Regions from separate parts of the Paenibacillus sp. 8b26 genome, predicted to be linked through region 1. Evidence: riboswitches for the same ligand, from Rfam matches in the RefSeq annotation. Region 1 holds a riboswitch; each other region holds the start of a gene.
The links. A riboswitch is a leader RNA that binds a small molecule or an ion and turns the genes downstream of it on or off. The one in region 1 is predicted to bind thiamine pyrophosphate.
Positions count from the first base shown of each region.

Region 2: another riboswitch for thiamine pyrophosphate. It lies ahead of tenA (thiaminase II); the one in region 1 lies ahead of ACQ4MX_RS12560 (ABC transporter substrate-binding protein).
Region 3: another riboswitch for thiamine pyrophosphate. It lies ahead of thiM (hydroxyethylthiazole kinase); the one in region 1 lies ahead of ACQ4MX_RS12560 (ABC transporter substrate-binding protein).
Region 4: another riboswitch for thiamine pyrophosphate. It lies ahead of ACQ4MX_RS27620 (thiamine phosphate synthase); the one in region 1 lies ahead of ACQ4MX_RS12560 (ABC transporter substrate-binding protein).

Region 1 is NZ_CP192445.1:2,729,952-2,737,223, forward strand. Features, by position in the region: gene ACQ4MX_RS12545 (PBECR4 domain-containing protein) at 1-167, shown strand, start outside; gene ACQ4MX_RS12550 (bifunctional 2',3'-cyclic-nucleotide 2'-phosphodiesterase/3'-nucleotidase) at 812-2,917, opposite strand; gene ACQ4MX_RS12555 (pyridoxamine 5'-phosphate oxidase family protein) at 3,140-3,574, opposite strand; TPP riboswitch at 3,778-3,887, shown strand; gene ACQ4MX_RS12560 (ABC transporter substrate-binding protein) at 4,081-5,127, shown strand; gene ACQ4MX_RS12565 (MTH1187 family thiamine-binding protein) at 5,669-5,962, shown strand; gene ACQ4MX_RS12570 (ABC transporter permease) at 5,959-6,735, shown strand; gene ACQ4MX_RS12575 (ABC transporter ATP-binding protein) at 6,800-7,272, shown strand, end outside.
Region 2 is NZ_CP192445.1:4,622,518-4,629,789, forward strand. Features, by position in the region: gene ACQ4MX_RS21565 (iron chaperone) at 1-90, opposite strand, end outside; gene ACQ4MX_RS21570 (hypothetical protein) at 377-835, opposite strand; gene ACQ4MX_RS21575 (hypothetical protein) at 1,562-1,696, opposite strand; gene ACQ4MX_RS21580 (hypothetical protein) at 1,782-2,003, shown strand; gene thiE (thiamine phosphate synthase) at 2,198-2,860, opposite strand; gene thiD (bifunctional hydroxymethylpyrimidine kinase/phosphomethylpyrimidine kinase) at 2,857-3,687, opposite strand; gene thiM (hydroxyethylthiazole kinase) at 3,684-4,526, opposite strand; gene tenA (thiaminase II) at 4,523-5,212, opposite strand; TPP riboswitch at 5,347-5,450, opposite strand; gene ACQ4MX_RS21605 (AEC family transporter) at 5,617-6,570, opposite strand; gene ACQ4MX_RS21610 (NAD-dependent malic enzyme) at 6,595-7,272, opposite strand, start outside.
Region 3 is NZ_CP192445.1:101,788-109,059, forward strand. Features, by position in the region: gene ACQ4MX_RS00375 (DUF4309 domain-containing protein) at 1-26, shown strand, start outside; gene ACQ4MX_RS00380 (TetR/AcrR family transcriptional regulator) at 188-715, shown strand; gene ACQ4MX_RS00385 (SDR family NAD(P)-dependent oxidoreductase) at 824-1,780, shown strand; gene ACQ4MX_RS00390 (sulfurtransferase TusA family protein) at 1,953-2,540, shown strand; partial or broken gene ACQ4MX_RS00395 (MBL fold metallo-hydrolase) at 2,537-3,525, shown strand; gene ACQ4MX_RS00400 (TSUP family transporter) at 3,538-4,017, shown strand; gene ACQ4MX_RS00405 (DsrE/DsrF/DrsH-like family protein) at 4,052-4,540, shown strand; gene ACQ4MX_RS00410 (metal-sensitive transcriptional regulator) at 4,617-4,883, shown strand; TPP riboswitch at 5,125-5,234, shown strand; partial or broken gene thiM (hydroxyethylthiazole kinase) at 5,288-6,106, shown strand; gene ACQ4MX_RS00420 (YetF domain-containing protein) at 6,208-6,897, shown strand; gene ACQ4MX_RS00425 (stalk domain-containing protein) at 7,160-7,272, shown strand, end outside.
Region 4 is NZ_CP192445.1:5,947,472-5,954,743, forward strand. Features, by position in the region: gene ACQ4MX_RS27600 (hypothetical protein) at 1-244, shown strand, start outside; gene ACQ4MX_RS27605 (hypothetical protein) at 246-800, shown strand; gene ACQ4MX_RS27610 (hypothetical protein) at 787-1,776, shown strand; gene abc-f (ribosomal protection-like ABC-F family protein) at 1,981-3,534, shown strand; TPP riboswitch at 3,623-3,731, shown strand; gene ACQ4MX_RS27620 (thiamine phosphate synthase) at 4,014-4,628, shown strand; gene thiO (glycine oxidase ThiO) at 4,693-5,841, shown strand; gene thiS (sulfur carrier protein ThiS) at 5,838-6,041, shown strand; gene ACQ4MX_RS27635 (thiazole synthase) at 6,044-6,811, shown strand; gene ACQ4MX_RS27640 (ThiF family adenylyltransferase) at 6,808-7,272, shown strand, end outside.

The DNA.
Region 1 (7,272 bases):
ATAAAGAACTTTATCCCTACACATTTGAATTTATCTTAAGTACGGGGGAAACAATTACGCTAAAGTTTGACTTAAATAAATTTTGTCACTTGGTTGGCATTGAAAAGACTGCAAAGCAACAACGGACTCTACGTGGAAGACAGTTAAAAGATTACAAAGGTATGTGAGGTCTAAATAACATCTTTAAAGGAGTATTAAATAAAGCCAGTATACGTAACTTAGGTGTCAATCTGAATCCTATGAAAGATAAAATGCTTCATTTTTATTTTTTACCTCGTCTAATGAATACAGGTTCTTTGATGATCAAGTATGTTCCAAGTACTACAAGCGCTTTATCATGCGAGTTCTTTATCTATGATTTGCATTCACCAGACAATGCATACATCCAACTGGATTACAAAAAGAATGGCATGGCAAGTGGTATTATCCAGAATCATTTTTAGTCAACCGCATAACAGCAGCTAATCCTACGAACAAGCAGGCTGCTCCACCAAGCCACACTGTTTCGATTGTAGCTCGGCATAGATATGAACGCGAAGAAAAATCAAGATTTAAAAAGAAACGATTATTACACCAACGCCGACGACGTACAACAAGACGATCTAAGCATAATGTAACACGCATTTATAAAAGAGCTACTTAAGGGAAATATAAGTTTTGTCCCATTTCAAATACACGTTCAGTCCCCTCTCCACCAAATCACTTCATTACCTAAATCCTTAAAATTAAGGGAGTGTCAACATCTAGTAATAGCTGTTGACACTCCCTTTGAAAGATATAAATCCCGTTTTACACATTACATTTGAGAAGCTTATTTGGAAGCCTTTGGCTTGGTTGTTTTAGCTGGTTTAGCTACCGCAGGTTTGGCTGCTTTTACGGCTGGCTTCGCCGTTGCTTTCGCCGGAGCCACGGTTTCCTTTACAGGAGTCGTTGCTGCATTGGGCTTCGCGCCAGCTTTAAGACTATATTTAGCAAAGCCGTCAGCCGCGCTGCCGAGGAATGAAATTTGCTGGTTTCCGGCAAGCACGTCTTTAGCATCGGGTGAGGATTCGAAGGAAACCTTTGCCTCACCGAAAGGAGCAATAGACCAGTTGCCATCCGCAGCCGGATTAATCGTTCCATTCGTACGGATGTAATCAATAACGACTTGGCGGCTTTCGTCCGGTGCTGCCATCACAATGCGTTTGCCATCCGGATTTGCCAGTTTGGATGAGGAAGCACGATAGTTGTTGGTCGCTACGATAAATTTCTGTGCAGGATCAATTGCTTTCCCGTTGTATTGTAAATCCTTGATACGATGAGCAGAAGGATCAATAACGGCTCCCTTGGCATCATATCGTGCAGGCTGTGTCACATCAATCTGGTAGTTCACACCGTCAATGACATCAAAATTGTAGGTAGGGAAATCTTTGTTAATCAGCGATTGTTCCTCGGTTTTCTTTGGATCGATACGGTTGAACTGGCCCGCAGACCATTCCAGCCATTCCTGAATTTCAGCACCGGTAACTTCTACGGCCTGAACCGTGTTCGGGTACACGTACAGATCGGACACGTTTTTAATGGCTATCGTGCCTTCAGGAATGTTGGTATAATACTCGGCACCGTTTCGACCACCAGCCTTGAATGGGGCGCCAGCCGACAATACGGGAAGATTTTCGTATTCGGTCCCTTTAAGATGGTTCTGTACGTACCATTTTTGTGCATTCGTCACAATCTGAATGGATGGGTCATCCTGCACTAATGCAAAATAACTGTTGATCGGTGCTGTCGCTGTTCCCACCGGTTGACGAACATAATCCAATGTTCCTTTATGTTCGTCCTTGACCGCCTCTGTCAGTTTGAATTCGGGTTTGATCTGTTGCACCGCTGGATTGGTAGTATTCACAACCGGGCGCACTTCCGACTGAGAATTAGTTACATTCCACACGCGGTTTTTCTTTTCAAGGCTCAGGTCAATAATGCCCAACTCCTTGCCCCATGAGGAAGCTTCTACAGCCGGTACGCCATTAATGGTTCCTTTATCCAGGTCTACACCGCTCATTCCTTTAAAATCAGGGCCGGGGAAAGATTTATGCGCGTGTCCAAATAAAATAGCGTTAATTCCGTCTACCTTGCTCAAATATTTAACGGCATTCTCCATCAATGGAGTTTGCGGTACATCCTCATAACCTGTGTGTGCCAGCACAATAATAATTTCAGCACCCTCGGTTTTCATTTGTGGAATAAACTTTTTCGCCGTTTCCACAATATCCTTGGTAACGACTTTGCCCTTCAAATTACTTTCATCCCACTGCGTAATTTGTGGTGTTACCAAGCCAATCACGCCTACTTTGATTGAATGAACTTCACCCTTTTCATCCGTTACTTCTTTATCCAGAATGCGATAAGGGGTAAAATAATTTTTAGTGCCTTGGCCCCCATCATCGTAATACACATTCGCATTTACGTAAGGGAAATCAGCTCCCTTGAGCGATCTTTCCAAAAAGTCGAGACCATAGTTAAATTCGTGGTTCCCCACCGTAGCCGCATCATAGTCCATCAAGTTCATCATCTTGTAGACCGGATGGACACCGCCTTCTTTCTCGAAGGTTTTGCTTCTGGCCATATAATCACCCAGTGGATTGCCCTGCAATAAGTCGCCGTTATCGAACAACAGGCTGTTTCTCGTTTCACTGCGCGCCTGCTGGATCAGTCCGGCTGTGCTAATCAAGCCATATTCGTTCGTTTCCTTGTCCGCATAGTAATCGTAGTTCATCAAGGCCGCATGAATATCCGTTGTTTCCATGATCCGCAAATTCACTGTAGCGCTATCCTTGGATTCGCTGGCAGCCCAAGACGGAGCGGCTGAAAGCACCAGCATACTACAGGCTACGACGGCTGCTGTAAACCCTTTAAACCATTTTTTATGAAATAACAAAATATATCCCTCCTCATTAAGGTGTAGGCCTCATACACATACTTTTGCACATATATGTAAGTTTAGAACCCACCATTCCTATTTTAATCCAACGCGGGACAAAAGAGTAGTCATTTACCCTATTTATTTATGAAAAAATAATTAATTTTCCGAGAACTTAAAAACCAGCAAACCTCCCAAAAAACTCGGAGAATTGCTGGTTTTCTCATACTCTATCCGTTTCTATTTTTCCCACACCTGACGTCCGGTTTGCTTGCCCACATACTCAATTCGAGTAGGATTTACATCCAGAATGACATAATCAGGGTCATCCGGGCCGGAAAACCATTCCTTCAACGAATCATTCCACACTTGTTTGCGCAGTCCCTCGTCAGCCGTTACACGGACAGTCGCCTCAACCTCTACGACTTCCTTTGTACCGCCAACCTCATAGCCCAGCAGCAGATAAGCGTTTGGGTTGTCCTTGAGCTCCTCCACCTTATGTGTTTTGCGATCTGTCGCCAGATGGATGTTAAACCCTTCGTTAAAAAGAGCCATATAGCGTACCTTCGGCTTGCCGCCTTCTACTGTACCCAACGAGCAAAATTTGTTGTTATCCAAAGCCTTTACAATGGCTTGTTCCAGTTGGCTGCGATCCAATGTTTCCGTTTTACCCACGGTACAACAACTCCTTTTCGCAAATTAGAATTCCTGTGAATTGGTTTCCGACAAGATCATGGTCATTTTCAGAACAAAGCTCACAGTAAAAGTGTACCCTGTCGTTTGGCAAATGAACCGCCACTTCTTCCTATATGCTGGACAGACCCGCCTTCTAGGCATATAATCGTCGTAGTAAACCCGAATGAATAACCCATTCGACTATACAATGCCAGGGGTGCTGGAATCGGCCGGCTGAGAGTGTGTCCCAAGACACTGACCCTTACAACCTGATCTGGGTAATGCCAGCGTAGGAATGCTTAAGCAAGATGCGCCTTTTCTTTGACCAGGCCCATCCCTTACTTTGGTATATACATGCGCAAGCGTCCCGGAACATCGGGGCGCTTTTTTTGTTGAAGATGATGTTGTTGGAACAGATAGCGTCCGGCAGAAGTTATTTTTGTGAAATGGGAAACATAAGCTGTCTGATCCGACGGATTACGGGTAATAAAGGAGAGAACACAACGATGAAGCGCATGAAAATGTTAAGCCTTGGGCTGATCAGCCTGTGGTTAATGGCCCTGACCCTGACCGCCTGCGGCGGAAGCTCCCTCTCTGCCCCACAAGGCGAGACTCCTGCCGCCAACACCCAAACATCCTCCCCGACAAAGGGACTCAAGGACGTTAAAGTCGTGCTCGACTGGACGCCAAATACGAATCATACGGGCCTCTATGTCGCCAAGGACAAAGGATTTTACGAAAAAGCAGGCTTGAATGTCCAAATCGTTCAACCCGGCTCAGGCGGAGCCGATCAAATGGTTGCTTCCAATGCTGTACCTTTTGGTATCAGCTATCAGGAGGGCGTCACACAAGCTCGTACGCAAGGGGTACCGCTCGTATCCATCGCTGCGGTCATTCAGCATAATACATCAGGCTTCGCAGCCCCGGTTGACCGCGGGATTAAGAGTCCTAAGGATTTTGAAGGTAAAACCTACGGCGGCTGGGGTTCGCCCGTAGAAGAAGCGGTCATGAAATCCATTATGGATGCAGACAAAGGCGACGTAAGCAAGGTGAAGATCATCAACATGGGCAATGCCGATTATTTTACAGCCGTGAAGCGGGATATCGACTTTGCCTGGATTTTCTACGCATGGACCGGGATTGAAGCCCAACTACGGGGTGAGCCACTGGATATGCTGTATGTAAAAGATTATTCCAAAAGTCTGGATTACTATACACCTGTCATCGTGAGCAACGAACAGACGATTAAAAATGATCCTGAGCTGGTCAAGTCCTTCATGGACGCAACCGCTCAAGGCTATGAATATACCATCGCTCACCCGGAAGAAGCCGCAGATATCTTGATTAAAGCGGTTCCGGAGCTGGATAAAAAGCTGGTGCTCGCCAGCCAAAAATGGCTAAGCCCACGTTATCAGGACGATGCCACCCAATGGGGCGTACAAAAAGCGGAGATATGGAAAAACTACTCCGACTGGATGTACGAGCGCAAGCTGCTCAGCAAACCCTTGGAAGTCGATAAAGCCTTCACCAACGACTTCCTGCCCAAGCGTTAATCATTTTGTCAAAACGCTAAATTACCAAATAAATAAAGTCGAACTAGGGACGTGCACCAAGCGCCACTACGCGGACGGATGGTGCTTCCCATCGTTGTTGTACCCAGACTTCTTTTATAAATATCCAGAGGTGAAATCCGGGCAAGGTGATGCTTCCGAAGCGAGCTTTCCTATGGAAAGCTTTTAAAGCGAACGCTAACGCTTCTACAGCACCATTCCGCCCACTTCGTTCTCGTTCCACTTGGTTTGTTTTTTAGTTTCGTCTTATTCTAAGCGCTAAGTAGGTGCGCTTGTGTGTAAAAAATGCCACACAAACCACTTTAAAAATAAGGTGCTTTTAAGGCGGTTGCAGCGTAGCGTTACATTTGAATCTGAAGAAGCGAAGCGCTCGCCTTTGCCGTGGGATTCTTACCTTTTAAATTATTCAAAGAATCCCACGGCAACAGCGATCGTAAGATCAAATGAAACGCGGAGCGGTCTCACCCGCCTTAAACCAATTTATTTTCCTAAAACTTAAACAATAAAGGACAGGTGAATTCACATGGCTAACACACTGCTCAGTATTCAAGTGATTCCTAAAACCCCCAATAACGAGGACTCTTATGCATATGTAGATAAAGCGATTGAAGTTATTCAGCGCTCCGGTGTCAAACATCAGGTGAACCCATTGGACACGACCATGGAAGGTGAGCTGGATGAGCTGCTGAAAGTGGTTAAGGACATGCACGAGGCACTGACAGAAGCGGGCAGTCCAAGTGTCATTTCACAGATCAAAATCGCACATAACCCGCAGGGTATCAGCATGGATAAGCTGACCGAGAAATATCGCCCATGAACCCGAAAGGCAAAAACGCATCCTGGTGGAAAAGCGTATGGCCGCCCCTTGTGGCGGTCCTCTTCTTTTTAGCGGCCTGGCAGGGAGCGGTTTCCTATTGGCATGTGGAATCATGGATACTGCCTGCTCCGTCCCTGATCGTGCAGGAAGGAATGGCCCAATCGGTGCTGATTAGCGCACATACCTGGGCTACCGTTCGCTTAACGCTGGCGGGATTTGCTATCGGCACAGCAACTGGACTATTGATCGCCATTGTTCTTCATACCATCCCTTTTCTCAAATCGGCTCTGTACCCGCTGCTCATTCTTAGTCAAAACATTCCGACCATCGCTCTCGGTCCATTGCTGATGGTGTGGTTTGGTTTTGGCGTGTTGCCCAAGCTGATGGTGATTACACTGGTCTGCTTTTTCCCCGTGGCTGTAGCGGCCATGGACGGGCTGACACGGACGGACCGCACGATGATGAGCTATATGCGCATGTCGGGCGCAGGCCGCATGGCTATTTTCATGAAGCTGGAATTACCACATTCCCTGCCGCAAGTATTTTCGGGCATCAAAATTGCCGCCACCTACAGCGTGATGGGCGCAATCATTGCCGAATGGATCGGAGCCAGCGAAGGAATTGGATATTATATGAACCTGCAAAAATCAGCCTACCGTACGGATCTGATTTTTGCCGCCATTGGCATCATTGTTACACTCAGTTTGCTAATGTTCGTAGCTATTCTACTGCTGGAAAAATGGCTAGTACGCTGGAAACCCGATCAGGAATAGCTTCCAAATGGTATGACCAGAATACGCTGGAAACCCATGATACCAAAGAAAGGACGTGGTGCGTATGAGTCTGCATCCGACTGACTTATCACCGCAAAATATGGCTGATGAACAACAAGTCCAAGGGATCGGGGAGCCGCAGGAGCGTTCCTCCACTCCTCCAGCTCTGGAACTGGACGGCATCAGCCTGGCCTTCCGTGAAAAGCGAAGCTTGCTGCCTGTATTGCAGGATGTATCTCTGACCGTCAAACCCGGGGAATTCGTCTCCCTGATCGGTCCGTCCGGCAGCGGCAAAAGTACGTTGTTTCACATCATCGGCGGGCTGCTCAAGCCCCAGCAAGGACACATCCGTATGCACGGACAGGACGTGACCGGGGAACGCGGACATATCAGCTATATGCCGCAACAGCCCGCGCTTTTCCCGTGGCGTACCACGCTGGACAATGTACTGCTTGGGCAGGAAAATGCGCCGCGTAAAGATACAGCAGCGCAGCCCTGGCACACCAGCGAACGCGAACGCCGCAAGGAAGCCCTGCA
Region 2 (7,272 bases), 1.9 Mb from region 1:
TTTATTGGCGATCCACGCCAAAATTTCCTCTGTTCGGTCGCGGTGGTCGGGGTTATCGATACCTGCCAAATATTTCGCAAAAACCTCCATGTTTTCCTCCTTCGATATTATGCTATTGCCGCCAAAAATTCGGATTCTTAGCCTTATCCTTGATATTAAATTCAATTATCTTCTCAAACAATTCGTACTTAACCTGGTTCAGTCCATTGAATTCGGAACAAGTGTGAAGAAGCATGTAGCCAGCTTGTAGGGTGCCTGTACCTGGGCACGATGGCGAGATGTGCCAGACTATTATCCTTCCTGGTCCTCGGTGTATACCTGGTTTCACTTGCCTTGGTTAAGACAAGCGGTCATCTTTTATTTTTTACAACAAAATTTATTCGAATAAATCTTGTATTAGTTTTCCATTATACCTGCTAACAATTTCATATGAAACAATGCTATTTTTAGGATTGGCTGAATTGTATTTATAAATTACTATATTTTTCTCTCCTAAAATGGTTAATCCAAGTTTTCTTTCTTGTTTTGATCTTATAGTGATCCAGTACGAGTCGGACGAGGGGGAACCTGAATTGGATTTTTTTAGCTGTACTTGCGAAAGTTCATTTATTATTAGATGAATTACTTTAGGATCTGACACGGTTATCTTTCTTTCGTTTGTAGAATTATCATCTGATTTAATGAGTTCAATTGTATCAATTTCTTCCAAATATACTTGCCCCAAAGCCGCTTCCTTAAAGGTTATAGTTATTTTAGATGCAAAAATGACTCTTATAACAACGATTACTACAAAAAGGATTATGAAACTTAGCACGTATTTTTTTTGTATTTTCATAAAGGCCTCCTTATAAAATGAATTATGTACAGCAGTAAACATACAAAAAGAGGGACAGATCAATTCCGTTCTTTTTGTATGATCTCTTTAAAAGTTACGCCGCTATAAATAAGGAATTGGGATTCTCCAATTAGAAAAAGCGACTTATGCCACCATGTTTCTTGTGAGATAAATAAAAATAGGATAATTCCAAATGAGATCATAAGCATTATCAGTTCTACAATCGTATCGGTTATAATACGGGTCCTATGATTATTCTGGTATTTTTCGTACATCGTCCGACCAATCAAACGGATGGCATATGCACCCATCAACCAATCATAAATATAATGGGGTGGATTATAATATATAATTCGCACTATTAAGGTAGCCAAGAAAATTATCAGAATAAGAAAAAATGGATTCTTCAGCTTGTTCAGCATAGTTTTCTCCCCTCACTCCATTTACAATTATTATACAATATCAGTGTGCAGATCGTCGGTAGCCTTCACGGATATACGAGCGAAAAAGGAAGGAGTTGTTAAGTATGACTACTGCTCTGATTATAGTAATAGTGGGTATCATTTTTTTCGTTGCGCTTTTTACTTTTTTGTTTATTGCTATCAGAAGGTGGATCAATAGGGATCGGCACAAGATGAATTAATTAATTTGGAGGTTTTTCTACAACTGAGACAGCTCTCTTCATTTAAAAACGGTGTGAAACTACGAAGGAAAATACATAGCATTTTATAGTTCTTGGGACACCCCCGGATGTTTGATGATCGGCACATGAATTCCCGCTTTGCGCAGCTTGTGCAATATCACCGGCCCCTGCACGGCATGGGCATCATCCTTGGAGATGGTCGGATAGATGGGCCCCACGCCGACCTTTGGGCTCTTATCATGTGACCATAACTGGGTGTTTACCATACAGTGTTATTGTCTACACATCAAAACAAGACAGGGAGTGTATATTTTGTACAATACAGTTTTTTACCGTGATATGTATACGTATAACGACCCTAATCAACTCGCTGGTCAAAATTTTGTAAAGGCGGAGCATTTTGAACGTATGAAAATGGCTAACGCGAACAATCCAGTGTTGTTTTTTCAGTTTGCCGAAAAAGAATATTATCACAAAGCCCTTGCTCATCACTATCAAGGAATTGCTCATGCTGCTGAGAAGTAGCAAATTTATTTTAAGTCAAAATCGAAAATAAATTGGGCAGCGGGAAGCAGATTATTCCGCTCCCCATTTTTGTGTTATCCAAAAAGTATCTGATCATCTGAAGACAATAGCGACTGGAACAACGGTCCGTTTGCACACAAAAGCAAGATGCTTTCCCATTTGCTATTGTATGGTTTTTAAGACACCTCCGGATGTTAGATGTACAACACTACCTTTTTCTTCAATTCCTCGACCGCAGTCCGAATTTGCTCTGCCCGCGTCACGGCCGAAATCACTGCTACACCATCCGCACCCGCACGTACCACTTCCTCTACACGATCCACCGTAATGCCCCCGATCCCGACGATCGGCACATCCATTCCCGCTTTGCGCAGCTCATGCAATATGGCCGGACCCTGCACGGCGTTGGCATCATCCTTGGAGATGGTCGGATAGATAGGCCCCACGCCGAGATAGTCTGCACCTTGCAGGATGGCGCGGCGGGCTTCCTCAATCGTATGGGCGGAGACGCCGAGAATCCGGTTTCCGATCCGCTCGCGGACGGAATCGGCCGATTCGTCGTCTTGGCCGATGTGAACGCCGTCGGCGTCAAGCTCAAGAGCCAGCTCTACATCGTCATTCACGATGAAGGGAATCCCCATACGGCGGCACTGGTCTTGTAGCCGGCGTGCCAGTTCAATCATAGGGGCGCCTGTTAATGCACCACGGCCCTTTTCCCGGAACTGGACCATGGTTGCGCCGCCAGCCAGAGCCTCCTGCACAACCCAGCCTGGTTCCGCGAGGCAATTCACGCTTCCAAGCACCAGGTACATCTGTAGATGGCGGCGCACCGCCTCTGACAATATTCTGCTGCTCATAGAAGCATCTCCTGACGACGGCGGAAGGCCCAATGATTGGTGGGGCCATGTCCCTGTCCAAGATGCAAAGGTTCCTCAATCGCCGCCTGGATAAAGGCTTTACCCTTCGAGATAGCCTCCGGTACAGACATCCCTTTTGCTAGTTCGGCGGTGATCGCTGCCGAGAAGGTACACCCTGTTCCGTGTGTATGGACAGTCCGTACCCGCTTGCCGCGTAGCTCTGTAAAGGTGGCTCCGTCAAAGAGCAGATCAACAATCTGCCCGCTGTTCTCGCTTTCGTCAGCGTGACCGCCCTTGATCACGACGAATTTTGGACCCATATTGCTAATATGTCTCGCAGCCTCCCGGCGATCCTCCATCGTACGGATGCTGATCCCTGTCAGGGCTTCCGCTTCCGGGATATTCGGCGTAACAACCAGGGCCAAGGGGAGCAGGTCGTCCTGCAAAGCCTGCACTGCTTCCGATTGCAGCAGCTCTGCGCCTCCCTTGGCAATCATCACGGGATCGACGACGACCTTTTTCCAGCCGAACTTTCGGATCTGCTCGCTCACAAGACGGATGATGCCTGCATCAAACAGCATGCCAGTCTTCAGGGCATCCACGCCAAGGTCTGATCCTACCGCTTCAATCTGCTCGGCTGCCGCCTCTTGTGGCAGCGGATATACGCCGTGAACCCCCAAGGTGTTCTGTACGGTAACGGCCGTAATCGCCGACATGCCGTATACGCCAAGCTCCTGGAAGGTTTTGAGATCGGCCTGAATCCCGGCCCCGCCACCGCTGTCCGAACCGGCAATCGTCAGTGCTCTGGGTACAAGAACGTCTGTCATCGCGTACCACCTGCTGTCGTTGTTCCGCTTTCACGAACTGATACATGCCCCATCAGCGAGCCCGTATGCAGTTGAGCTAGCTCGTCGAGAAAGGCAATTTGGAAGCTGCCGGGTCCCAGGTCTGCTGTGCGTGCGGCGGCCCGGGAAGCCGCTGCACTGTAAAATGCCAAGCCTGCTGTCCCTGCGAGCAGCAGATTAGATTCAACGGCGGCAAAAGCGCCCAACACAGAGGTCAGCAGGCAGCCTGCTCCGGTTACCTTCGTAAGCAGCGCGTCTCCGCCGCAAATCATTCGTGCACTAGATCCATCGGTGATGACGTCCTCTTTTCCAGTGATGACAACGATGGTACTGAGTGCCCGCGCAGCTCGAATTGCCAGATCGACATGATTGCTGCTCGGGCTGTCACCAGCATCTACGCCTTTAATTTCATGGGCTTCCCCGATAAGATGTGCGACTTCGGCCGCATTGCCCCGTACCAGTGAGATTTTGACTTCACTCAGGATTCGCAATGCCGACTCAGTTCTAAAGTGAGTTGCTCCCGCACCGACCGGATCTAGCAGAACCGGAACGCCATGTTCATTCGCCGATTGTCCGGCAGTGATCATGGCATCGACCAGTTCGCGGTTCAGCGTACCGATGTTTAAAACGACGGCACCTGCTATTTTTGCCATATCCGCAACTTCCTCGGGTGCATAAGCCATCACCGGCGAAGCGCCCAGCGCATATAGGCCGTTAGCTGTAAAGTTGGTGACCACCACATTGGTCATATTGTGAACGAGGGGGTTGCTGCTGTGTACCTTTGTCAGAAGCTCCGAACAATCCTTTTCCCATGTACTCATATCGTTGACCCGACCGCAGCCTGCATCTGGACCGGCCATTCTTCCTGCTTATAAGCCATATCCCAGAACATATATTCCAGCTGGCAGCTCAGCATAAAATGCTCAATTATCCGTTCCCGCTCGGCAGCCGTTGCGCCTTCCGCCCAAGCATCCACACGTTCTCGAAACTTGGTTGTTAGATTTTCAGACTGGTAGAAGTTGATCCATTCATAGAACGGGTGGGACTCGTCCGGCCTTACCTCATCCAGCAGCCTGCGGCCAATCTCAAGATATGTCCACGGACACGGCAGCAGCACGGCCATGATCTCGCCAAGACTGCCCTCATGCGCGACCGTCAGCATGTGGCGGATATAATGGTGAGCGGACGGAGCAAGCGGATATCCCTGCAACTCTTCATAGGTCACACCTGCGACAGCGCAGAAATTTTGATGCGGATGAATCTCACTGTGGAGGATAAAAGAGATTTGTTCGTTAAATGCAGCTATGTCCTCCCGGCTCGTGCATTTGGAGATCGCAATGCCGTATATCCGCATGTAGGCGTTCAGATATTCAAAGTCCTGTTTTACATAGTGAATCAGCTGTTCTCTTGTCAAACTCCCTTCAGCAATACCTCTCACAAAGGGATGCTCAAAAATCGCTTGAAAAATGCCATCCGCCTGCCGACGGAGCTCTTGTGTAAAGCTCATTTCCCCACCTCCAACAAAATGAAGAGCAGGAAGTCCCGCAAGAATGCAATTCCGGAACAGCGCTAAAAAGCCGCCCCGAAAACTGGAGCGGCTTCATCATAGGTCCAATGCGCAAAAAAGCACGAGGGACCTTATATACGAAGGCTCCACTTTCCTACGCTAGTACGAACTAGATCAGGTTCAAAGGGTCCAAGATACGTTCTTGTCTCAGCCATAAGCGGCTCCCCTAGTGGACTTCCTATTCTTTTGACTATTACTGTACATTCGTTCATACGTTATGTCAAACCGTCATCCATTCGCTCTGCGGCAGTTTGTGCTTGACCTGGAGCCACTCTAGTGTTAATGGTCAGTTCTATCTACACGAAGGAATTTGCGGCAAGCTCCAATGTCTAATAGGAAATGATTCACACCAGCAGGGAAATCAGCACAGGCAGTGTAGCAAGAGAAATGACCGCACTAATGACAAAAGCAGAGGCCGTTTCCGATTCCAGACTTTCAAAACGTGTAGCAATCATGGCAGCGACAGCTGAGCCTGGGAAGGAAACGAGTAATACCGCCTTCACCGTATCGGCAGACGAAAGGCCGCACAGGTAGGCAATCAGCAGCATCAATAGAGGCTGTACAATCGTTTTTAACAGCGCGATGGCAATGGCGATTATGCTGAAACTGATGTTGCGCACGCCAATGGTCACACCGACCGCGAATAAAGCGGCCCCGGACGTAATATCGCCAATTTGATTGAACGATTTGTTCAGCAAATCCGGGGAGTGGAAGCCGAACAAGGTCAAAATAACACCAATAAGCGGCACCAGCGCCAGCGGTTCTCTTAAGCCGTGGAGAATGGAGTCCCAAACAAGCTTCCCGAGATGACCATTCCGCTCTTTGCCTGAGTTCCGGCTGGCGACGGTAGCTATAATGGTAGCCGCTGGATCAAGAACGGCATTGACTACGATCCCCGTAAGTGCAATCGGAATGGCTACAGCAGAGGAACCGTAGATGGCACCTAGTACCGGAATGCCCATAAAGGCAAATGTCGGCTGGGCCGAGTTCAAAGCAAACATGGATGCATCCTTTACCGATTGCTTCACCGCAAACCGACCCACCAGCAGGAGGACGACATAAAAGCCGACAATACCAATGAACAGAGCCAGCAAGAAAGGCCATTGCTCGATAAGGGATTTCCTGCTGGTGGTCGTAATGCCGATAAATAAATGCGCGGGCAGCGCAAATTTGGTAACCAGTGAATTTAGGGCTTTCGAGGAAGAGGCATCGAAGCTTTTGTAATGGCCTGCCAACCACCCTAAAATAATAACGAAGAAAATAGGCACCAAAATGTAAAAGATATGTCCGACACTCATGGATTTTTCCTCCTGAAAGCCCTATTAATGCGGGTGGTGTATTACGTTTTCCACTGCTTTTACCTTCGCATATTCCGGCTTCCACATCGCATCCCGAACGGCTTGCTCGATATCTGAAATGCGTGCCTGAGCCACCTGATCCTGAATCGCGGCTTTTCCTACTGCAACCGCAACAGCGTATGAAACATCCCGTAATTTTCGGATGTTGGGAAGCAATGCGCCTCCGGGTTGATCGGTGTCTACCCCATTGGCAACAGCGTCTGCCGCAGCGGTAAACATGGCGGGTGTAATTCTCTTAGCTCGGACCACAATTGCGCCCAGACCAAGCCCCGGGAAAACAAAGGCATTATTCGCCTGTCCAATTTCAAATTTCGTTCCGTTATAGCTGACAGGTTCAAAGGGACTTCCGGTAGCGATCAGTGCTTTGCCATCTGTCCATCGGATCAAATCCTCCGGAACAGCTTCCGCAAGGTTCGTAGGGTTAGACATCGGCATAATAATGGGACGCTCCACATGCTTGGCCATTTCTTTGATAATCTCTTCGGTAAAGGCACCCGCTACGCCGGAGGTTCCGATTAATATCGTAGGTTTTACCTGACGAATGACCTCCAGCAGCGGTATTTTGCCGTCATCAGACCGTGTCCATGAGCTGACTTCTTCTTTTTTGCGCACATACAGCTTCTGATAATCCAATACATCTTC
Region 3 (7,272 bases), 2.6 Mb from region 1:
TGTATTTTAACTCCATGACTCCATAATCTGAGATACAATAAAAGAGTCGCTTCCGAAACCATCACGGAGGCGACTTATTTTTTCTGAGCGATTACTATTGCATTTTCGTGCAGTGTCGTTTATATTGAATTTTGTAATTGATCAATCACTAATATGAATCTGTGTTGAACAAAAGGATGGAGATTTCATGACCAAAGCTACGTCAACATCAATAAATCGTCAAAAGGAAATCATATCCGCCGCCATTGAAGTGTTTGCGGAGATGGGCTACTATCGTGCGACCACAGCCAAAGTGGCTGAACGGGCCAACATTTCTCAGCCATATGTTTTCCGTTTTTTTTCTACCAAGGAAGCCTTGCTGATTGAAGCGCTGAAGGTTTCATTTGCACGCATCATAGACTCTTTTCACCGAGTTATTCATTCGGTTTCGTCTGAACGGCTAGAGCAGGAGCTTATTGCAGCATATTCGCAAATTATGATGGAATACCGCAATGAGATCCTTTTGCAAATGCAGGCGCAGACGATTCACGAGGACGTGGTTGTGAACGTGATGCAGCAGGGATTACGTGAAATTCATGCGACGGTATATGATGCTTTTCGCCAGGCAGGGATTGATCAGGCATTGGAAAGAACGATGCTTTTTCTGGCCAGAGGCATGCTTTGTAATATCTCAATGTCGCTGGATCTGCCGGAGCTGATGAAAATAAACGATTAACCTCGTTTATTTTCATATTTTGTAATTGATCAATCACTAACTGTTATTTCATCGCACTATGTTATTGATTAGTCACTAAATAATTATTCTATTTAAGGAGTGTTCACAATGAAAAAAGCAATCGTATTAGGTGCAACCGGAGGAACTGGGTCGGCAATTCTACATGAACTTCTCAACAGAGGCATTGAAACCATCGCCTTCGGCCGTTCTTCCGATAAGCTCCAGCAATTACAAGCGTCATTGGGTCAGCCAAAGCATCTGTCTGTTTATAAAGGAGATGTATTCGATGCGAATCAGGTTAGTGAAGCGGTTAAGGATGCAGATGTCATTTTCCAATGTGCGGCTGTTCCATACCACGAAATGGAGACACGCCAGCTTCCTTTGGGGGAATCTGTCATGAAGGCAGCCAACCGTTTAGGTAAGAAAATAGTCATCATAGACGGAATTTATCCGTACGGAAAGGCATTGACTCCATTGGTGAATGAGGAACATCCCAAAAACCCTCATACCCGTAAGGGAAAAGTCAAGCTGGAATTTGAAAAGCTTATATTCAGTTCCCACTGGGATCATGCACAGCCTATGATTGCAAGATTGCCTGATTATTACGGACCTACAGCCAACAAATCCTCTTATTTAGGTTTAACAATGGAGGCTGTGGCCGCTGGAAAACTGGCTATTTTCATAGGAGGTTTGAATGTCCCCCGCGAATATGTGTATCTACCCGATGTGGCAGTGATGATCGTGGAATTAGCTAGCCGGGAAGAAGCTTATGGTCAAAATTGGAACATACCGGGGGCGGGTGTGATTTCCGGTAAAAAGCTTGTGCATATTGCACAAAAAGCAAGTGGTAAAACTAAACCCGTCTTTCCACTGCGAAAAACCGCACTTCGTCTGATCGGATTATTTGATCCCGTGATTCGTGAAATCGTAGAGATGCTATATCTGACCCAAACACCTGTTGTGCTGGATGGTAGCAAATACGAGCGTGTTGTAGGCCCTATACCCAAGACCCCTTTTGAAAAAGGCATAACAGATACAATACTCGCATTGAAAAAACGTCAATAATATCTATGATGAGGCTATATCAGGTATACTCTCGTTCGTGCGCCTGTGAACACAAACAACCAAATAGGTTGACAAGGAGAGTATGCTTCGTTATTCTAATACCCATAGGGGTATATGTATAATGGAAATTCAGATTGAATTCCCCTCAAAAAAATAAGCGGAGGTATGTACAATGTCATCAACTAACATCCAAGCAGATCAAATTCTGGATTGCAAAGGACTTGCTTGTCCCATGCCCATTGTCAAAACGAAAAAAGCCATGAATGAACTCAATGCCGGGCAGGTTATTGAAATTCAAGCCACGGACAAAGGTTCACTAGCCGATTTACAGAGCTGGGCCCAAAATACCGGACATCAATATTTAGGTACTCTTCAATCGGGAGATGTGATGCAGCATTATTTACGTAAATCTAATCCCGATGAAGTGAAGGAAGAACAAAGCTTTCCATGGCCGATAAGCCATGAAGAATTACAGACGAAACTGTCCGCAAACGAGAAAATAATGTTGCTCGATGTCCGTGAGCCCGCAGAATTTGCCTTCAAACGTATCCCCGGCTCAAAATCCATTCCTCTCGGTGAGCTGGAAAGCAGACTCGGTGAGCTAAATTTAGATGAAGAAATCGTAGTGATTTGCCGCACCGGAGTCCGTAGTGACCTGGCCTGCCAGCAATTAGCAGCCAAAGGCGCCCAAAACGTCAAAAATGTGCTTTTAGGCATATCCGCCTGGACAGGTGCGACTGAAGGGAGCGAATCCTTATGAATACCACAACAGAAATCAACGCCATGACAGCGCAGGAATTGACCAAAATCATTTTGAATCAAGAACGTCTCTTTATTGTAGATGTCCGCAACGAGAGTGATTTTAACAATTGGAAGGTGGAAGGCGAACAGATTGAGATTATCAACCTTCCGTATTTCGATTTGCTGGATGGCGTTGACCATGTACTGGAGCAAATTCCGGAGAATGAACCAGTGCTAGTCATCTGCTCCAAGGAAGGGTCTTCTATATTTGTCGCGGAACAACTGGTTGAAGCCGGGCGGAGCCAACTATTTTACCTTCAAGGAGGAATGAAAAGCTGGAGTGAATATCTGGAGCCCATCAAAGTCGCTGAACTACAGAATGGCGGTGAACTGTATCAATTCGTTCGAATCGGCAAAGGCTGTCTTTCCTATATGATCATTTCTGAAGGAGAAGCGGCTGTGGTGGATACACTGCGGATGACGGATATTTACGAACAATTCGCCCTGGAAAAAAGAGCCCGAATCACACATACGATAGACACGCATCTGCATGCAGATCATATTTCGGGAGGCAAAAAACTTGCGGAGAGCATAGGGGCGACATATTGGCTGCCTTCCAAAGATGCTGAAGAGCTGACCTTTGATTATGCCAAGCTGGAAGACGGTCATGGGATTGGGTTGGTGACTTGCACACTACACTATATACCCGTTACAAGAATTTGCCTGATGATTTGATCGTACTTCCTGCGCATTTTGGCAGCATCACGGAGCTGGGTGAAGGCGGTAAAGTTCACGCACGATTAGCAGAGCTTTACCAGACGAATCCGGGTTTAAACCTGCAAAGTGAGACTGAATTCAGAAATAGAGTAACTGCTAACTTACCAGAACACCCTAACGCCTATCAAGAAATTCGGCAGACCAACATGGGAAAAATAACACCTACGGAAGAAGAACAGCGAGACATGGAAATGGGACCTAACCGCTGTGCCGTACATGACAACTAAAGTGGGGGCATGATGGATACTCTCCTGTATGGAGTCATGGTGCTTCTGGGTCTGATCGGATCATTCTTTTCCGGTTTGCTGGGTATCGGCGGAGCCATTATCAATTATCCGTTATTACTTTTTGTCCCGGCTGGCTTGGGCATAGCACATTTTTCAGCACAAGAAGTGTCCACGATTAGCATGTTTCAGGTCTTCTTTGCTTCATTAGCGGGAGTATTTATGTTAACCGTGCTCAAGATTCCTACCCGAACGACCATCGCATCCTCACTCGCTATTGTGTTCATTTCCGCCATTGGCGGTGTCATTGGCAAAATATCAACGGGTCATATTCCGGTTATCGTAACTGTTTTTACGGTATTGGGAAGTTTGATCGGCGCACCTCTAGGCTCCAAATGGAGCTCGAAAATGAACCCGGTTATTTTGCGATACAGTTTAGTGGTGTTGATCCTTCTTACTGCCATTAAAATTTGGAGTTCCATATTAGGATTTTAAATAACAAAGTTGCAGTGAAAAAGGAGATTACAGGATGAATCTGGAACAGACTCAGCAAAAAACAACTATCGTTTTATTTAGCGGGGAGCTGGATAAGGCTATCGCCGCATTTATTATCGCGAATGGTGCGGCAGCTTACGACCATGAAGTGACCATCTTCTTTACGTTTTGGGGGCTTAATACGCTCCGTAAGGAGGAACTCGTACGCACGAATAAAGGGCTGCTCGAAAAAGCCTTTGGCTGGATGATGCCGCGTGGACCCCAAAAGCTTGCATTGTCCAAAATGAATTTTGCAGGACTCGGCCCACAGATGATCAAGCATGTCATGAAAAAGCATAATGCGCTTTCCCTTCCGCAGCTAATCGAGCTGGCGCAAGAGCAGGGGATCAAGCTGGTGGCCTGCACCATGACCATGGATCTGCTAGGACTACAACAGGAAGAGCTGATGGACGGTTTGGAATATGCCGGAGTAGCTGCCTACCTGGGGGATGCTTCGCAGGGTAAGGTAAATCTATTCATTTAGGATGTCCTTATTATTTTTTTGGTTTATAATATACCTATACATGTATAAGATTAAATCAAAAAGGAGTGTATACCTGATGGATTACAATTATAGTGATGAACTGAAAACACGCCTGAGAAGAATTGAGGGTCAGGTGCGTGGGGTGCTTCGTTTAATGGATGAAGGACAATCCTGTAAGGACGTAGTAAGCCAGTTATCCGCCGTACGCAACGCATCCGATAAAGCGATTGCCCAGATCGTTGCAGAGAATCTGCAACGTTGTATATTGGAAGAACAAGAGGCTGGTGGAGATACAGATAAACTTGTTAAGGAAGCGATCCAGCTTCTCGTAAAAAGTCGTTAAGGAGCTGTAGTCCGACTTGAACCTCAGAATGGGTAGGGCAATATTATTTCCCGAAATTATTGCCCTCAATCCATAAGGGATGCTAAAGCTTCAATTAGAGAAAGATAGTCACCCGAGCCATCAGCGGCTACAACAGCAGACGGGGAAGAAGCAATAGATGGGTCCAAAAGCAAACCTCCAAACGTTTTTTACATGATCAAAATATCTGTTGATTTTTGTATGACGAACCCGTAACATTAGAAAAAAATATAACGGGAGCCTGTGGAAGCAAGCTGAGAGTACGACTAAGCCGTCGTAGACCGTGTGAACCTGTTGGATAATGCCAGCGTAGGGATATAAGTGTATACATATGTATAGGCCAACAGTCTTTCACAGGTTCCTGAAGAAAGAGGGTTGGTTTTTTTATGTTAGATCAAATGGCTTTGTTGCTACAAAATATGCGGGATACGAATCCGCTCGTTCACAATATAACCAATGTGGTCGTCACCAATTTTACGGCAAACGGACTGCTCGCGCTCGGCGCTTCACCAGTTATGGCATACGCCAAAGAGGAAGTCGCAGATATGGCCCGAATTGCGGGGGGCGCTTGTACTTAACATTGGTACGTTAAATGAAGAACTTGTAGAGTCCATGATTATGGCTGGTTTATCGGCTAATGAACATGGGGTACCTGTGCTGTTAGATCCCGTGGGCGCGGGAGCGACCCCATTCCGCACAGCCTCTGCTCTCCGGATTCTGGATCGGGTCAAGGTGGATATTGTTCGCGGTAACGCTGCTGAAATTGCACAAATCATTGGCGAAGACATACAAATTAAAGGTGTCGATGCTGGAGAAACAGGCAATTTGAATATTTCACAACTTGCAGTCAAAGCAGCCCATCAACTGAATACGATTGTTGCAATCACCGCAAAGAAGACGTCATTACCGACGGCCGTATAGGGTGGATCATTGAGAACGGCCATAGCATGCTTACCAAAGTTACGGGAGCTGGTTGCCTATTAACTTCGGTGCTGGGCGCTTTCGCTGCTGTCGAAAACGACAGACTTACTGCTGGCATGGCAGCACTTGTCGTATATGGCGTTGCTGCTGAAATGGCAGCAGAACGAAAAGGTGGGGAAGGACCAGGAAGCTTTCAGATCGAGCTACTTAATATGCTGTTCGCGGTAACGCCGGAAGATGTGCGCCAGTACGGTAGGGTGCGCGCATTAGAGCGGATATTCTGAACACAAGAGTATAGAAGGTGAAATGAACCACTGTTTATATAGAAATGGACAGGTGTAATAACCCGTAAGGAGAAAATAACTTCTTGCCGGGAGGTGTATGTATGGAGGTATTCGTCACGATTGGTGTCAAATTGATCATCAGCTTTTTTGGTTTGTGGATAATTGCTTTTATTACAGGGCGGAAAACCCTCAGTCAGTTAACACCGCTCGATTTTTTAACGTCATTGGTTTTAAGCGAAATTGTGGGGAATACACTATACGACGATAAGGTGAGCATTGGGCAGCTTTTGTTTGCTTTGGCACTGTGGTGCGCGCTGTCCTATTTTTTTGAGAAGGCAACGACCCATTTTGTAAGATTTGGATATATGGCGGAGGGCCGGACTGTGCTGCTCATCGATAAAGGCAAGGTTAATCAAGAAATGCTAGAAAAATACGATATTGAGTATACACAGTTACTTTCCATGCTTCGGCAGCAAAATATTTTTTCTCTTCGTGAGGTCAGGTACGCCACGTTGGAAACGAACGGCTCACTATCAGTCATGCGCAAACCCGAATACGAGCCGCCAACCGCTCAGGATATGGGGATAGGTGTGCAGCCTGACTTCTTTTCCGTTACGGTCATCGATAAAGGAAAGCTGCTGAACGAATCCATGAGGGGCAAGAAAATCGATATGGAGCAGATTAAAGCAAAGGTCCGGGAGCAAGGATATGGTGATATCGACGAGATCGCCTATGCGGAGTATAGCGAGGATGGAACACTGTACATTGTTCCGATGGGAGAGAAAACCTAATTAGACCAGGTTGGACCAGGCATAAATTATCTTTTAGTATCCGCGCTCAGCGCGGCTTTTTTTATGTATACAAGTCCAGTTCTTGGCTTGGGGCAAGAGCTTATACTATTAGCCTAAACATTTCCTTTAAATATTCCGATAACATTTAAATGAACGTCTATTGCTTATGCTAGACTGACAAGGCTGGATTACAATAGGAGGATTTTGTAATCTTACCAACTGGTTTGACAAATACATATTGTTATCAAGGAGTGCACAGATCATGAAAAAGAAGGGATTGCGCCAATGGATGGCTCCGTTCGCAACGGTTACTCTGATTTTGAATACGGGATATGGCATCTTGGGGGGAACGGATGTAGCGGCGAGTGCGTTGCC
Region 4 (7,272 bases), 2.9 Mb from region 1:
TCGTACTTTAGAGGTGAGTATGCCAGAACGGGTCAAAGGAACTCAAGTTATGCAGGCAATCCGTATGAACTTGCAGGAAGGCATTCCTGTTCAAGTCGATGGTACAGTGTACGATATGTATTCTGAACCGTTCGAGCCCGATGTATCAGCCCTTGATGCTTCCTCTTTATATTCCATGCATCCACAGCGTGATCAGTATGGAGATATACAATCCATACGTTTTGAGAAATTGGGGGAGGACTGAAGTGGTTCAATCTATATCCAAGCTGTTGGGGGCACTGCTTGCTGTCCTGCTCTTGTACATAGTGCCCGCAGCTCAAGCCGCTGAACGACAGGACGATATATCCGGGTTAAATACGTATCATTCAACTGTACGTTTTGTTGATATGGTGAGAACCAAGGGATATATTACACCGACGATGTATAACGATTTTATGCGTGAGCTAGAGCTGACGGGAAATACGTATGAGGTTGAATTGGAGCATATGCACAAAAAATATGTACCGGACTATGCAGATGCGGCGAGGCCGGATAGCTTTCTCGGCTACTATTCCTCCGTATATGACGGTTACTATAACCCACAAATCTTGCCTGTACTGTTTCCTGACAATCAGCAGCCAAAGTCAGATCAATCACGTCAGTATACCATGATGTCAGGAGATTATTTTACAGTGCGGGTGCACAATACGAATCGCACTCCTGCAGACTTGTACAAATCATGGCTTCTTGGTGGGGCAGATAGCGGCAAACCGGCGGTTACAGCTTCTTACGGGGGCATGGTTCTGAATGAAGATTACTGATTTTGCAGTTATATTTATCCTGCTGTTTTTGCCCTTTGGCGTAGTTAGTGACCTGCGGGTGCAGAATCAGCGCGAAGTACAACAACTCGAAATGAAATATACCTCGGCCCTCCGTACCGCAGTTCAGGATGCTGGTGTCGTGCTTTCACAGAATGAACGTCAGGAACGAGAGGCTGGGTATGGCTCGGACAAGTTTTTTCGTGTAGATAAAGAAGAAGCGCTGCACACCTTTCTGCATAGCCTTTTTCTTAACATGGGAATTGATGGGGATACAGTGGCACAACGTGCACTATTGGATTATATGCCTGCTCTTATGGTTCTGGATTATGACGGCTATTATGCGTTTGCTTCCGTATCTTACACAGATGAGCATGGACAAGCTGTCCAAGGACCCAAATGGAGTGAAAAAAAACCTTATGCCTACGTTGATTCAGCAGGTAACAGTGTTGGATTTACTTTGGACAATTATGTACATGCCTATGATGCTCGGAATCACAGGTGGGTAGAGGGCTTTCAGAAGGAACTTCAGGGACAGACAACGATCTCGTTGCTTAATGACCCGGAAGCTTTTGAGCAAGTACGACGTTCCACCATTGTCCACAGCATTCAGGAGGATCTGGGCCGACTTATTAATCTCCATAACGAAAAGGCAGCACATAATGGTGTATCCTATACTTTCACGCTACCGCTCATCTCACAAGAGGAATGGTATAACACGGTAGATGATGTGGGGCTAATGGCGTTTATCCAGGGAATCCCGGTTGGAGACAGGTACTATAATAACTATGGGTTTGGTGGCGGAAGAGTCGTGAGGAAGCAAGCCATTATCGGCGGCGTAGAGCCGGATACCGGAATGAAATATTTTTACAGAGATTCTTGTCCAGCTCCATTTAAAGCGACAGAGCGTTTTACGGATGAAAAATCTGCGGCGGCCGCAGGGTATTTTGAATATAAATGTTATAATGAATATAAATAAATCTTTAAACAATCTTTAAATAAATCACTCCTACGAGTGGTTTTTCTTTTTTTATAAGCAGACAATATCAAAATCCTTCAAATTCACCCATTTTCAATATTCCGATAAGGCTACTGGATGTGCTACAATAAGGCTTTGAAAGAAATGCATATGAAATAAGAACAGTCGGCATCGCCGATGACAATAAGGAGCCAAAAACAGCTTATGAGTTTATTGACTGTAGAAAATGTATCCCATAACTTTGGGGACCGCGCATTGTTTAAAAATGTATCCTTCCGATTGCTCGGAGGGGAACGTGTAGGTTTGGTGGGAGCCAATGGTGTTGGTAAATCGACACTGATGAACATTCTGACCGGAAAATTGCTTAAGGATGAAGGCAAAGTGGAATGGACTCCACGTGTACGTTATGGATATCTGGATCAGCACACCAAGCTGACACCTGGCAAAACAGTGCGGGATGTACTGAAGGATGCCTTTCTCCCGTTGTTGGAATTGGAAAAGGAAATGATGCAGATCACTGACAAGATGGGTGAAGCTTCTCCCGAAGAACTGGAAGTGCTGCTGGAAGAGATGGGTGAAATTCAGGAACAACTGGATATGGGGGATTTTTACCTCATCGATGTGAAAGTTGAAGAAATGGCGAATGGATTAGGCCTTTCCGCGATAGGACTGGATCGGGATGTATCCGCACTTAGCGGTGGACAACGGACCAAGGTGCTCCTTGCCAAGCTGCTGCTGGAAAAGCCGAATGTGCTGCTGCTGGATGAGCCTACCAACTATTTGGATGTAGAGCATATTGAATGGCTTACACGTTATCTGAAGGATTATCCATATGCATTTATTCTTATTTCTCATGATACTGAGTTTATGAATCAGGTCGTTAATGTCATCTATCATCTTGAATTTGCCAAAATGACCCGTTATTCAGCCAACTATGAAAAGTTTCTTGAAATGGCGGACCTGAACAAAAGCCAGCATATTGAAGCTTATGAGAAGCAGCAGGATTTTATTAAGAAACAGGAAGATTTCATTCAACGCAATAAGGCTCGCGCCTCTACGTCGGGTCGGGCGAAGAGTCGTGAGAAGCAGCTTGATCGAATCGAGCGCATCGATAAACCGGAAGAAGCGGCTAAGCCAACATTCCAATTTAAGGAAGCACGTGCGAGCGGGAAAACGGTATTTGAGGGTATTGATTTTGAAATTGGCTACACCCATGCCCTGTTGCCTAAAATGTCCATGACGATTGAACGTGGCGATAAAATTGCGATTGTGGGCTACAATGGTGTCGGTAAATCGACATTGCTCAAAACTATTCTGGGAAAAATTCCGCCGATCAGCGGCAAGACCTATCAAGGGGATTTCTTGCAGTCAGCTTATTTTGAGCAAGAAGTACGCGCAGAGAAAGTTACACCGATTGAGGATGTGTGGAATGAATTCCCGCACTTGAACCAGCATGAGGTACGGGCGCATTTGGCGCGTTGCGGTTTGAAAAATGAGCATATCACCCGTCCGCTATCCGCGCTCAGTGGTGGTGAGCAGGCCAAAGTCCGCCTATGCAAACTGCTAATGCGGGAAAGCAACTGGGTGCTTTTCGATGAGCCTACTAATCACTTGGACATCAAAGCGAAGGATGAGCTGAAACGTGCCTTGAAGGAATACAAAGGAACGGTATTGCTCGTATCTCACGAACCGGACTTTTACGAGGATTGGGTAACCAAAACGTGGAATGTGGAAGAATGGTCAAGTAAAGTCAACTAAATATCGAGTTCTGTACCAAGCTTCACAAGAAGCGGGGTTTGCAGGATTAGGAAAATATGCTAAGCTATCTTTAGCTGATACAATAAAATAGTTACACTAGGGGAGCCGCCCATGCGGCTGAGACGGAATAAACGGATTTCGGACCCTTTGCACCTGATCTGGGTTATGCCAGCGTAGGGAAGTGAGCGCCGTACAAACGAGGTAACGAAAATCATTACTTTGTTTGTTCGTGGGACGATATACGTATACGGATATGATGGTCCGTTCGGTTATTGGACGTACGTTAAACCACTTCCTTTGGGAAGTGGTTTTTTTGCGTTTTCGTTCGTGTTCATATGTTCGTATTCATATATCGTACCCCTTCATTTTTTTGCTGGTAAACGTGGCTAGTCCATACCGTATAGCACGATATGAGACTGTAAAGATACAGGGTCAGCTTACAACCATTTAGTCTATTGTGAGGTGAGAATGAGATCGAATTGCACGTAATTACGATGGAAGGCGATTCCGATGCACATGCACATACTGCCCAAGTGGCTGCTGCTATTCATCCGTATGTTCATTATGTACACGTGCGGTTGAAGCAGAAGGGCGCATCTGAACTCCTTGCATTGACCCGCAGTATGGCAAATCTGGGAGTTCCTTTACAGCAAATTGCAGTAAATGACCGAGTGGATGTTGCCTTGCTTACCTCCGTTGGAGCTATCCAGCTACCAGCTAACGGATTACCTGTTGGGGATGTCAAAAGTATACTTCCAGAGGGCACGCGCTACGGGGTGTCGGTGCATTCTTTGGAAGAGGCACAGGCTGCCGAACGGGCAGGAGCGGATTATGTACTCTATGGTCATGTGTATGAGACTCACTGCAAGCCGGGGGTCACTCCGCGAGGTATAGTACAGATTGAGCGCATATGCAGGCTGCTGAGCATCCCTGTAATTGCTCTAGGCGGCATACAACCACGCCATATTCACGAGCTGTATACTGCGGGTGCAAGCGGAATTGCGGTGATGTCCGGCATCTGGGAGGCTGAGTCCCCCGTTGCGGCTGCGATGGCGTACAAGCGAATGGCGGATCGGGTAGTGCACAGCCTGTAGTGGCGAAACGAAAGTAGGAGATCGCTGCAAGCAGAATCGATAGTGGAGAGGAGAGATGGAACATATGCCAGAGATAAAAACAGAGGCACAAGCTATTGGACACGCTGAATGCTTGGTGATTGGTGGAGGTGTCATCGGTAGCTCCATTGCTTATCATATGGCCAAGGAGGGTCGCAGTACGATATTGGTGGAACGATTCATTCCGGGCGAGGGAGCCTCAGGGGCTGCGGTCGGGATGCTGGCAGCAGAGAGTGAAGAATTCACCGACCCGGAGTTGGCACAGTTCGCTCGCACAAGCCGGGATGCATTTCCCGAGCTGGTTCATGACCTGGAGCGTTTGTCCGGTGTTGCGGTGGAATTCCGGACAGAAGGATTTGTGACTCCCTTCCGTTCGGAAGCAGAGGGGCAAAAACGCTGGAATGCGGCTATTGCGCAAGAGATTGATCATCCTGTGTGGTGGGATTCCAGAGAATTGGCCCGCCGAATTCCAGGTTTGGATGGTCAAGTGATCGGAGCTATATACCGATCAAAGGAGACGCAAATTTCTCCTGCCCAGCTTTGTCGTGCTTATACGGGGGCAGCTGTCGTACTGGGAGCAACAATATGCTCTGGTACACAGGCGGAGCAACTCGTAGTACAGAATGGGCGAGTTTGTGGCGTACAAACAGACAGTGGTTTTTTTTCCTGCGAACAGGTCATTATTGCTGGAGGCTTGGATAGTATGAGACTGCTGGAGCAGGTTGGTTTTGAATATCCGCTTAATCCGGTCAAGGGTGAGGCTGTTGCAGTCTCCTTGAAGGATCATCCATTGGAATATACCATTTACGCCGATGATATTTACCTGGTGCCCAAGCGGAATAACGAGCTTTGGATTGGGGCGACGAGTCTGCCACATCTGTATGACAAAGAAGTCACCATTGGAAGCCTGGAGGGGCTGCTGGCCCGTGCTTCTGCCTGGCTGCCTCGCGTCCGTGAAGCTTCTTTTATACGCACTTGGGCGGGCTTGCGTCCGCAGGCAGCGGCGGGGCGTCCTTGTATTGGATCTGTTCCCGGCGTGGACGGAGTATATACTGCGGTCGGACACTACCGGAATGGTGTGCTGCTGAGCGAAGCTACCGGGCGTGCGATTGCAGCGCTGTTAAAAGGGGCTGGTGTGGCTGAGCTTGGAATAAGCAGCTTTTCTCCTGAACGTATAAAGGAGGCGAGCAAATGAAGCTGACGATTAACGGTCAGAACATGACCTTTTCTAATCGGATCATTCATGTGGATCAACTGCTGAAAGAGCTGGATTTGAAAGTAAAAACTGTAGTGGTGGAGCTGAATCGTCACATATTGACTCGTGAAGATCATGATGAAGCGGTACTGAAGGATGGAGATAGCTTGGAAATTGTACATTTTGTGGGAGGCGGTTAATCATGTTAACGATTGGCAAAGCATCTTTTACGTCAAGGCTGCTATTGGGTACAGGAAAATTTCCCGATCTGGATATTCAATCCAAAGCTGTGGAAGCTGCGGAGACCGAAATATTGACGTTTGCCGTGCGGAGATTAAATTTGGAGGAACGGGATAAGCAACATTTTCTGGATACGCTGGATTTGAGTTGTTATACGTTGCTGCCTAATACGGCAGGAGCGACGACAGCGGATGAGGCAGTGCGTATCGCTCAGCTGGCGAGAGCCTCAGGTCTGTGCGATATGATTAAGGTGGAGGTCATTGGGGATAGCAAGACCTTGCTGCCTGATCCTTTTGAAACGCTCAAGGCCAGCGAAAAACTGCTGGAGGAAGGCTTTATCGTGCTGCCTTACATATCGGATGATGTGATTCTTGCCAAAAGGCTGCAAAAGCTTGGTGTACATGCCGTTATGCCTGGAGCTTCACCCATTGGTACCGGACGCGGCTTGCTAAACCCGTTCTCATTGGAGCTCATTATTGAACAAGCGGAGGTTCCAGTTATCGTCGATGCCGGTATTCGCTCACCTGGAGATGCAGCAATGGCGATGCAACTGGGGGCAGATGCCGTGCTGTTGAATACAGCTGTCTCAGGAGCTCAGGACCCTGTGAAAATGGCTGAGGCGATGAAGCTGGCTGTTCGCGCGGGCAGATACGGTTTTGAGGCGGGCATGATTCCTGTAAAACGTTATGCCTCGGCAAGCAGCCCGACAGAAGGCTTGGTTCAGGCATGAAGGCGACTGAAAAAACTGGTGTGCAAGTACAACAAAATGATCGTTATTCCAGACAGGAAAGATTCGCCCCTTTCGGGCCGGAAGGACAACGTCGTCTGGCTTCATCCCACGTACTGATCATAGGTGCTGGAGCGCTGGGTACCGGGATTGCGGAAACGCTCGTTCGTGGAGGCGTAGGCACTGTGACCATCGCAGACAGGGATTATGTGGAATGGAGTAACTTGCAGCGCCAGCAGCTTTTTCAGGAGAGTGACGCCGCAGAGAGGTGTCCCAAAGCAGTAGCTGCCCAGCGAAGACTAAAGGAAATCAATTCGGAAACGATCATACATGCACATGTACTGGATGTTGGGGTAGAGGAATTGGAGGAGCTGATTCAGGGAGTGGACCTCATTATGGATGCCACCGACAACTTTGATACCCGGCTACTTATGAACGATATGGCACAAAAGCATCGCATTCCT